2 regions of the Pseudomonas sp. NPDC096950 genome follow, and region 2 is predicted to be linked to the other one. Evidence: riboswitches for the same ligand, from Rfam matches in the RefSeq annotation. Region 2 holds a riboswitch; the other holds the start of a gene.
What was found. Region 2 has a riboswitch for cobalamin ahead of ACIQY3_RS04150 (CbtB domain-containing protein). Riboswitches for the same ligand answer to the same signal wherever they lie in the genome.

Region 1 (4,409 bases), on a different contig from region 2:
CAGGTCGGGGTTTTGCGGCTCGACACGGACATCGACGTGTTGCCCGTAATAGCTGAACGGCCAGCCGTAGAACGCGCCATCCTTCACGGAGGTGATGTAATCCGGCACCAGGTCGCTGCCGATTTCATCCCGCTCGTTGACCGACGTCCACAACGCGCCGCTGCTTGGTTCCCAGCCCATGCCGTTGGGGTTACGCAAGCCTGAGGCGAAGATCCGATGATTGCCGGTGGCGCGGTCCACTTCCCAGATCGCCGCGCGACCTTCTTCCTTGTCCAGGCCGTTTTCGCCGACGTTGCTGTTGGAACCCACCGTCACGTATAGCTTGCTGCCGTCCTTGCTGGCGATGACGTTTTTGGTCCAGTGGTGATTGAGCGTGCCGCCCGGCAGATCGATCACCTTCATAGGCTCAGACTTGATCGCGGTGTCGCCGGTTTCATAGTGGAAACGCAGCAGGCGATCGGTGTCGGCGACGTACAGGTCGTTGCCGACCAGGGTCATGCCGAAAGGCGAGTTGAGGTTTTCCAGGAACACCGTGCGAGTTTCAGCCACGCCATCGTGGTCCTTGTCCCGCAGCAGCGTAATACGATTCGGGCTCGGTACGCCGGCACCGGCGCGGCCCATGACTTTCTTCATCACCCAGCCGCGAATGCCTTTGCCGTCATCGGGCTTGGGCGGCGCGTTGGTTTCCGCCACCAGCACGTCGCCGTTGGGCAGGACGTAGAGCCAGCGCGGGTGATCGAGGTTTTCGGCAAATGCCGCCACCTGGGTTCCCGCCGCCGCGGTAGGTTTTGCACCGGCCGGCCAGCCGATCGCCGGGGCGATGTTCACCGTCGGGATCAGGGTTTTGTTCGGTTCTGGCAGTTTAGGCGATGGGCCGGTGCCGTCCGTGACTTGCAGGCTGGAGGTCTCGCCGCAGGCGACAAGCCCTCCGGCGAGCGCGATAACGAGAACGAGCTGGGGCTTGCGCATGCTGATCTTCCCTATGAATGCACTGATTTAATCTAGAGAAGTAAACAGCCGCGATGGTTCAACCCGTCAGCCACGAGCCTCTTTGAACAGCACCGCGATGCCCGGATGATACTGCCCGGCTTCGTTGCGCAACTTGCGGTAGGCGTAGGGGAAATACCAGGCCACGGCGCAGGTGTGTTCCTTCTGCAAGTCGTCGACCATGTCCTGGAGTTCTTCCGGGGTCGCACTTTGCTGGGCCTTTTGCGGAGCGACGAACAGGCAGCCGAGTTTCAGGTCGCTGGCGTAGCTGATGCGCCTGGCGTCACTGGTGATATCGGCCAGGGCTTGTGTCAGATTCAGGCTGTTGACCTTGGGCCAGCGCTGGGTGGCCTGAAGGAATGCGCGCTCTTCGCTGGTGGCGATAAACAGATCGGCGCGGGCATTGCGTTCGCCTTCCTCGGTCTGTTTGCGGGTCGGCGTCTGTTGCAACGTGACCATTTCTGCCATCCAGGCGGCGGCCGAGAGCAGGCTGAGGTTGGCCTTTTCGTCGAACCAGTAGGGCGTGTCGTTATCGCCGCGCACGGCGTTGTAGCGGTCGATACAGTCAAACCAGCGTTCCAGCAGCGGGCGCAGGAATTCCAGCTTCGGATTGCTGATGATCATGCCTTGCATGTGGCTCACCCTTGTTATTGTGTTGTGAGATTGTGGCTCTTTGATATCACTGCTCGAAGTGTGGCACAAGAATGACGTCAGGTAATTGATCGACGGCAGTTTTTCGCCGAGCGGCGTCCCGGCTTTAATTGACGCTCCCCCCCCAACCCTCTAACCTTCGCGGCTTGTTTCAGGTGCTCTGTGGCCTTGGTCGACAGAGTGAAACAGGGAAGCCGGTGAGTCCTCTCTTCATATGAAGACGATCACGATCCCGGCGCTGCCCCCGCAACGGTAAATGAGTCAAAGGCTGCGCCTTGAGCCACTGTGTCGATCATCGACATGGGAAGGCGCGCAGTCCGGTGCAAACCACTCATGAGCCCGGAGACCGGCCTGATCCATCCAGCGGCATCACGGTGGGCGATGCCAAGCTTTTTGCCGTCTATTCTTGTGCCTGCCCGCCGTTATCCAGCCTCAACGGAGAGCTCCCCATGACTGATACCCCCGATCGTGACGAACGCCACCTGGCGCGCATGCAGCGCAAAAAAGCCGTGATTGACGAACGCATCGCCAACTCGCCGAATGAATGCGGCCTGCTGCTGGTGCTGACCGGCAACGGCAAAGGCAAAAGCAGCTCGGCTTTCGGCATGCTCGCCCGCTCCATGGGCCACGGCATGCAGTGCGGTGTGGTGCAGTTCATCAAGGGCCGCAACAGCACCGGTGAGGAATTGTTCTTCCGGCGCTTCCCGGAGCAAGTGCGCTTTCACGTGATGGGCGAGGGCTTCACCTGGGAAACCCAGGACCGTCAGCGCGACATCGCCGCCGCCGAAGCCGCTTGGGAAGTATCCCGCGAACTGCTGCGCGATCCGTCGATTGGCCTGGTGGTGCTGGATGAACTGAACATCGCCCTCAAGCACGGTTACCTCGATCTCGATCAAGTGCTCAGCGATTTGCAGGCCCGTCCGCCGATGCAACATGTCGTCGTCACCGGTCGCGGCGCCAAGCCGGAAATGATCGAACTGGCCGACACCGTCACCGAAATGGGCGTGATCAAGCACGCGTTCCAGGCCGGGATCAAAGCGCAAAAAGGCGTCGAGCTGTGAATACTATTTTATGAAAAGCATACGTCAATGCCCGGCGGTACTGATTGCCGCGCCGGCCTCCGGTCAGGGCAAGACCACCGTGACCGCCGCGCTGGCCCGGTTGCATCGCAATCAGGGGCGCAAGGTGCGCGTGTTCAAATGCGGCCCGGACTTCCTCGACCCGATGATTCTCGAGCGCGCCAGCGGCGCACCGGTCTATCAATTGGACATGTGGATGGTCGGCGAGCAGGAAAGTCGTCGACTGTTGTGGGAAGCCGCTGGCGAAGCGGATTTGATTCTGATCGAAGGCGTCATGGGCCTGTTCGACGGCACGCCGTCCAGCGCTGACCTGGCGCGGCACTTCGGTGTGCCGGTGCTCGGCGTGATTGACGGCACCGCCATGGCCCAGACCTTTGGTGCGTTGGCATTGGGGCTCGCGAAATATCAGCCGGACTTGCCGTTCGCCGGCGTTCTGGCCAACCGCGTCGGCACCTTGCGCCACGCGCAATTGCTTGAAGGCAGTTTGACCGAAGGCTTGCGCTGGTACGGCGCATTGTCCCGGGAGACCGGGATCGAACTGCCGAGCCGTCACCTCGGTCTGGTCCAGGCCAGCGAGTTGAACGACCTCGACCTGCGCCTCGATGCGGCAGCCGATGCGTTGGCCAGCAGCTGCGAGGTAGCGCTGCCACCGGCCGTGGAATTCGCCGCCCCGGATGTGCTCGAAGCCGAGCCATTATTGGCGGGCGTACGCATCGCCGTGGCCCGCGATGAAGCCTTCGCCTTCACCTACGGCGCGAGTCTGGATTTGCTGCGGGCGATGGGCGCTGAACTGGCGTTTTTCTCGCCGATCCGCGATACCGAATTGCCGGCGGCTGACAGCCTGTATCTGCCGGGCGGTTACCCCGAACTGCACCACGTGGTGTTGTCGCAAAACACCTCCATGCTGACCGCGATTCGCGCGCATCACGCCGCAGGTAAACCGTTGCTGGCCGAATGTGGCGGCATGCTTTATCTGCTCGATTCGTTGACGGATGTCGAAGGCACTCGCGCTGAATTGGTCGGTTTGCTGGCCGGCGATGCGGTGATGCAAAAGCGTCTGGCGGCGTTGGCGTTGCAGGCGGTCGAGTTGCCGGAAGGCTTGTTGCGTGGGCACACCTATCACCACTCGTTGACCAGCACCGAACTTGAGCCGATTGCCCGGGGCCTGAGCCCGAACGGCGGGCGCGGGGCGGAGGCGGTTTATCGTGAGGGGCGGATGACGGCTTCTTATGTGCACTTTTATTTTCCGTCCAATCCGTCGGCGATTGCCGCACTGTTTGCGCCTGATCTTGAGGCCGCTTTCGCGAGCAAGCCCGCTCCCACAGTTGAAGCTGTACTACCTGAGGAAATGCGATCCACTGTGGGAGCGGGCTTGCTCGCGAAGAGGCCATGACCGACAACGCATTCAGTCAGGCCGAGCGCGAAGCGGTGTATAGAGCCATCGCCGAACGCCGCGACATGCGCCACTTCAGCGGCGGCACTGTCGAGCCCGAACTGCTGCGTCGCCTGCTCGAAGCCGCCCACCAGGCCCCCAGCGTCGGCCTGATGCAACCGTGGCGCTTCATCCGCATCAGCGATAAAGCCCTGCGCAACCAGATCCAGCAACTGGTGGAAGAAGAACGCATCCGCACCGCCGAAGCCCTCGGCGAGCGCACCGACGAGTTCATGAAACTCAAAGTCGAAGGCATCAAC
Region 2 (4,409 bases):
AGAATCACCTTGGCGTGGCGCAGCACTTCGTCGACGTACAAGTCCACCGAGGCGTGGTTTTGCACCTGCATCGGGTTTGCCAGACGCACGCTAGGGTAGTCGTCGGGCAGTTGCTGTGCGGCTTCGGCGAGCAGCGCCAGGCTGGAATCGCCGCTGCACAGGATCACCAGTTCGGCGGGGGTTTGTCCAAGGTCGGCAATGTTGTCATCCGACACGAAACCGCCGGGCTGGGTCCTGAGCAGGTGCATGGCTTAAACGCTGAGCGCGGCGCGCAATTGCGCTTCGAGTTGAGCGGCGTCGAGTTCCTGGCCGATCAGCACCAGGCGCGTGGTGCGCGCCTCATCGGCGCCCCACTGACGGTCGAAATGCTTGTCGAAGCGCGTGCCCACGCCCTGGATCAGCAGGCGCATCGGCTTGTTCGGGATCGCCGCGAAACCCTTGACCCGCAGGATGCCGTGCTTGACCACCAGTTGGGTCAGCGCGTCCATCAGCAGGCTTTCGTCGGCTTGTGGCAGTTCGATGGAGATCGAATCGAAAGCGTCGTGATCGTGATCGTCTTCACCTTCGTGGTGATGATCGTGATGGCTGTGACGGCTGTCGATGTGTTCTTCGGAACCGGCGCCGAGGCCGATTAGCACGTCCAGTGGCACGCGACCGCTGCTGGCTTCAATGACTTTTACCGCGGGCGGCAGTTCTTCGGCGACTTCCAGACGCACGCGGGCCAGGTCTTCAGGGCTGATCAGGTCGGCCTTGTTGAGGATGACGAGGTCGGCGCTGGCCAGTTGGTCGGCGAACAATTCGTGCAGTGGCGATTCGTGGTCCAGGTTCGGGTCGAGTTTGCGCTGGGCGTCGACTTGATCCGGGAACGCGGCGAAGGTGCCGGCGGCCACGGCCGGGCTGTCGACTACGGTGATGACCGCGTCAACCGTGCAGGCGCTGCGGATTTCCGGCCACTGGAAGGCTTGAACCAAAGGTTTTGGCAGGGCCAGGCCCGAGGTTTCAATCAGGATGTGGTCGAGGTCGCCGCGACGGGCCACCAGTTCGCGCATCACCGGGAAGAACTCTTCCTGGACCGTGCAGCACAGGCAGCCGTTGGCCAGTTCGTAGACGCGGCCGTTGGCTTCTTCTTCGGTGCAGCCGATGGAGCACTGCTTGAGGATTTCGCCGTCAATGCCCAGCTCGCCGAATTCGTTGACGATCACCGCGATGCGGCGCCCCTGGGAGTTATCGAGCATGTGCCGCAGCAAGGTGGTTTTGCCCGAGCCGAGGAAGCCGGTAACGATGGTGACGGGGAGTTTGGCCAGTGTTTTCATCGGATGCCCTTTGGCAAGGTGGCGGGCATACGGGACGACGACCGCAACGCCATGCGCGCGGAAGATTTCGCCACCGGATCACCCCGCCCGGTTGTAGTGAGAATTCGTTTCGAGGCAGGTCTCCTGGCTTTCAGTGCGCCGGCCTTGCGGGCCTGGCGTTCGCTGCGCCTTCCCGCGAACCCTTTGGAGGGGCTTGCAGTGGCGTGGCAGCGAACATCACCGTTCACAGTTGCGGGGGCAGCCGCGGCATCGACCGCGTTCCCTTCTTAGCTTCGGCAAACGCCGAAGAACCTCGAAAGCGCAAGGCTACGCATGGTGTGGGGGCGGGTCAATGTTCTGCTTGGATCAGTGGTGACTGTGAGGGCGCCTTCGCGAGCAAGCCCGCTCCCACACAAGCCTGCTCCCACATGGGAATGCGGTCACCTGTGGGAGCGGGCTTGCTCGCGAAGGGCGCGACTCGGTTTCCAACTGAGAACCCATGCCAATTGACTCCCCAGCCCCGCCCATGCTCTCCTACACGCCTTGTTACGGGTGCCCTTCACAGGGTGAAACGGGAAACCGGTGAATCATGTGCTTTACTCTAAAGTCATGTCAGTCCGGTGCTGCCCCCGCAACGGTAAGCGAGCGAAGAATCAGATCCACTGTGCCAGCAACCCGGCATGGGAAGGTGATTCTTGCTGGTCCGGCGCAAGCCTTGACCCCTCGCGAGCCCGGAGACCGGCCCGCAACACAAAGTGACCAGTACGATCACTGAATAACAAACCCGCGGTGGGCGGGCGCTGTTTGAACCTCTGCGCGCACGCTCGCAGGGGTTTGCATGCGCTCGATTCACCCGCTGACAGACCAGAGGGAAGCGCCATGTCGATCATCAGCAGCACCGACCACAGCAACGCCAGCACCACGACCACCCTGAGCCAACGCCTGACCGCCGCCGTTTGTGCGTCGATCCTGGGCGCATGCCTGGTGTACTTCGCCGGTTTCTCGCACATCGAAGCGGTGCACAACGCCGCCCACGATACCCGTCACAGCTCCGCGTTCCCGTGCCATTGAGACCTGCCGACATGATCAAGCGTATCGCGCAAACTGCAGGTTTCACCGGGCTGCTGGCCGCCCTGTTGCTGACTCTGCTGCAAAGTTTCTGGGTCGCCCCGCTGATTCTCCAGGCGGAAACCTATGAAAAATCCGAGCCTGCTACAGTAGTGGCTCACGAGCACGCCGATGGCGCCATGGCCGCTCACACCCACGACGCCGAAGCCTGGGAACCGGAAGACGGCTGGCAGCGCGTGCTGTCCACCACGGGCGGTAACCTGGTGGTCGCCGTCGGTTTTGCACTGATGCTCGCCGGTCTCTATACCTTGCGCGCACCGACCAAAACCGCTCAGGGCCTGCTTTGGGGCCTGGCGGGTTACGCAACCTTCGTGCTGGCGCCGACCCTCGGCCTGCCGCCTGAATTGCCGGGCACCGCCGCTGCGGATCTGGCGCAACGGCAGATCTGGTGGATCGGCACTGCGGCGTCCACCGCTGTCGGCATCGCGCTGATCGTGTTCAGCCGTCACTGGCTGATGAAGATCCTCGGCGTGGCGATTCTGGCGGTGCCGCACGTGATTGGCGCCCCACAACCGGAAGTCCACTCGATGTTGGCGCCGGAAGCCCTGGAATCCCAGTTCAAAATCGCTTCGCAGTTGACCAACGTGGTGTTCTGGCTGGCCCTGGGCCTGATCAGCGCCTGGTTGTTCCGCCGCAAAAGCGATGGTCAATACCACGCATGACCGACACAGGCACAGCGCCGACTTTAGTGGTCGGCCTGGGCTGCCAACGCGGCTGCCCCGCCAGCACGTTGCGGGCGCTGCTTGATCAGGCACTGCAAGCGCATCACATCGAACTTCGCCAGATAAAGGCCTTGGCCAGCATCGACCAGAAGCGCGATGAGCCGGGCCTGATCGAATTGGCCGCGCAGTTGGGGCTGGAGCTGATGTATTTCAGCAGTGAGCAATTGGCCGGCTATCAACCGCAACTCAGCCACCAGTCGCAGATCGCGTTTGAACGCACCGGCTGCTACGGCGTCGCGGAAAGTGCCGCCCTGGCCCTGGCCGAGCATCTGGCTCAGGCACCGGCGAAGCTGCTGATTTCCCGACAAAAATACGCCCAGGCTACTCTCGCATTGGCCAGCGCTGCGTAAAAACCCCGATAATCCCCGCCTCGATCATGAGCAATCTTCATCTGAAGCCTTGCCCAAGCCTCTTTTCACACAGGAATTGACGATGACCGTCTACTTCATTGGCGCAGGTCCCGGCGACCCGGAACTGATCACCGTCAAGGGCCAGCGCCTGATCCGCAGTTGCCCGGTGATTATCTACGCCGGCTCCCTGGTGCCGGCTGCCGTGCTGGAAGGCCATCAGGCGGAAACGGTGGTCAATAGCGCCGAGTTGCACTTGGAACAGATCATCGAACTGATCAAGAACGCCCACGCCAATGGGCAAGATGTGGCGCGGGTGCACTCGGGCGATCCGGGTTTGTACGGCGCGATTGGCGAGCAGATTCGCTATCTGCGTGAGTTGGGTATTCCTTTTGAAATCGTGCCTGGCGTCACGGCGACGGCGGCCTGCGCAGCGCTGCTGGGAGCAGAACTGACGTTACCGGATATCTCGCAAAGCGTGATTCTGACCCGCTATGCCGACAAGACCGCGATGCCGGCGGGCGAAGAACTGGGCAGCCTGGCGCAGCATGGGGCGACCATGGCGATTCATCTGGGGGTCAATCATCTGGAGAAGATCCTGGCGGAGTTGCTGCCGCATTACGGCGCGGATTGTCCGATTGCGGTGATTCACCGGGCGACGTGGCCGGATCAGGATTGGGTGGTCGGGACGCTGGAGGACATTGCCGCGAAGGTTGAAGCCAAGGGGTTTCGGCGCACGGCGTTGATTCTGGTGGGCAGGGTGTTGGGGAGCGATCACTTTAGTGAGTCGTCGCTATACCGTGCCGGGCATGCGCATTTGTATCGTCCCTGAAATGATCGTTCCCACGCTCTGCGTGGGAATGCCTCAATGGACGCTCTGCGTCCGCTGTTGGGACGCAGAGCGTCCCGGGCTGCATTCC

Region 1: linked by a shared signal. The riboswitch ahead of cobO (cob(I)yrinic acid a,c-diamide adenosyltransferase) and the one ahead of ACIQY3_RS04150 (CbtB domain-containing protein) in region 2 are both predicted to bind cobalamin.

The regions. Positions count from the first base shown of each region.
Region 1 covers NZ_JBIWEL010000009.1:19,721-24,129, forward strand. Annotated here, with positions in the region: gene ACIQY3_RS15780 (PQQ-dependent sugar dehydrogenase) at 1-969, opposite strand, end outside; gene ACIQY3_RS15785 (hypothetical protein) at 1,036-1,620, opposite strand; cobalamin riboswitch at 1,775-2,008, shown strand; gene cobO (cob(I)yrinic acid a,c-diamide adenosyltransferase) at 2,088-2,699, shown strand; gene ACIQY3_RS15795 (cobyrinate a,c-diamide synthase) at 2,710-4,110, shown strand; gene bluB (5,6-dimethylbenzimidazole synthase) at 4,107-4,409, shown strand, end outside.
Region 2 covers NZ_JBIWEL010000001.1:867,737-872,145, reverse strand. Annotated here, with positions in the region: gene cobN (cobaltochelatase subunit CobN) at 1-248, opposite strand, end outside; gene cobW (cobalamin biosynthesis protein CobW) at 252-1,313, opposite strand; cobalamin riboswitch at 1,409-1,623, opposite strand; cobalamin riboswitch at 1,826-2,054, shown strand; gene ACIQY3_RS04150 (CbtB domain-containing protein) at 2,172-2,363, shown strand; gene ACIQY3_RS04145 (CbtA family protein) at 2,375-3,082, shown strand; gene ACIQY3_RS04140 (cobalamin biosynthesis protein) at 3,079-3,492, shown strand; gene cobM (precorrin-4 C(11)-methyltransferase) at 3,575-4,321, shown strand.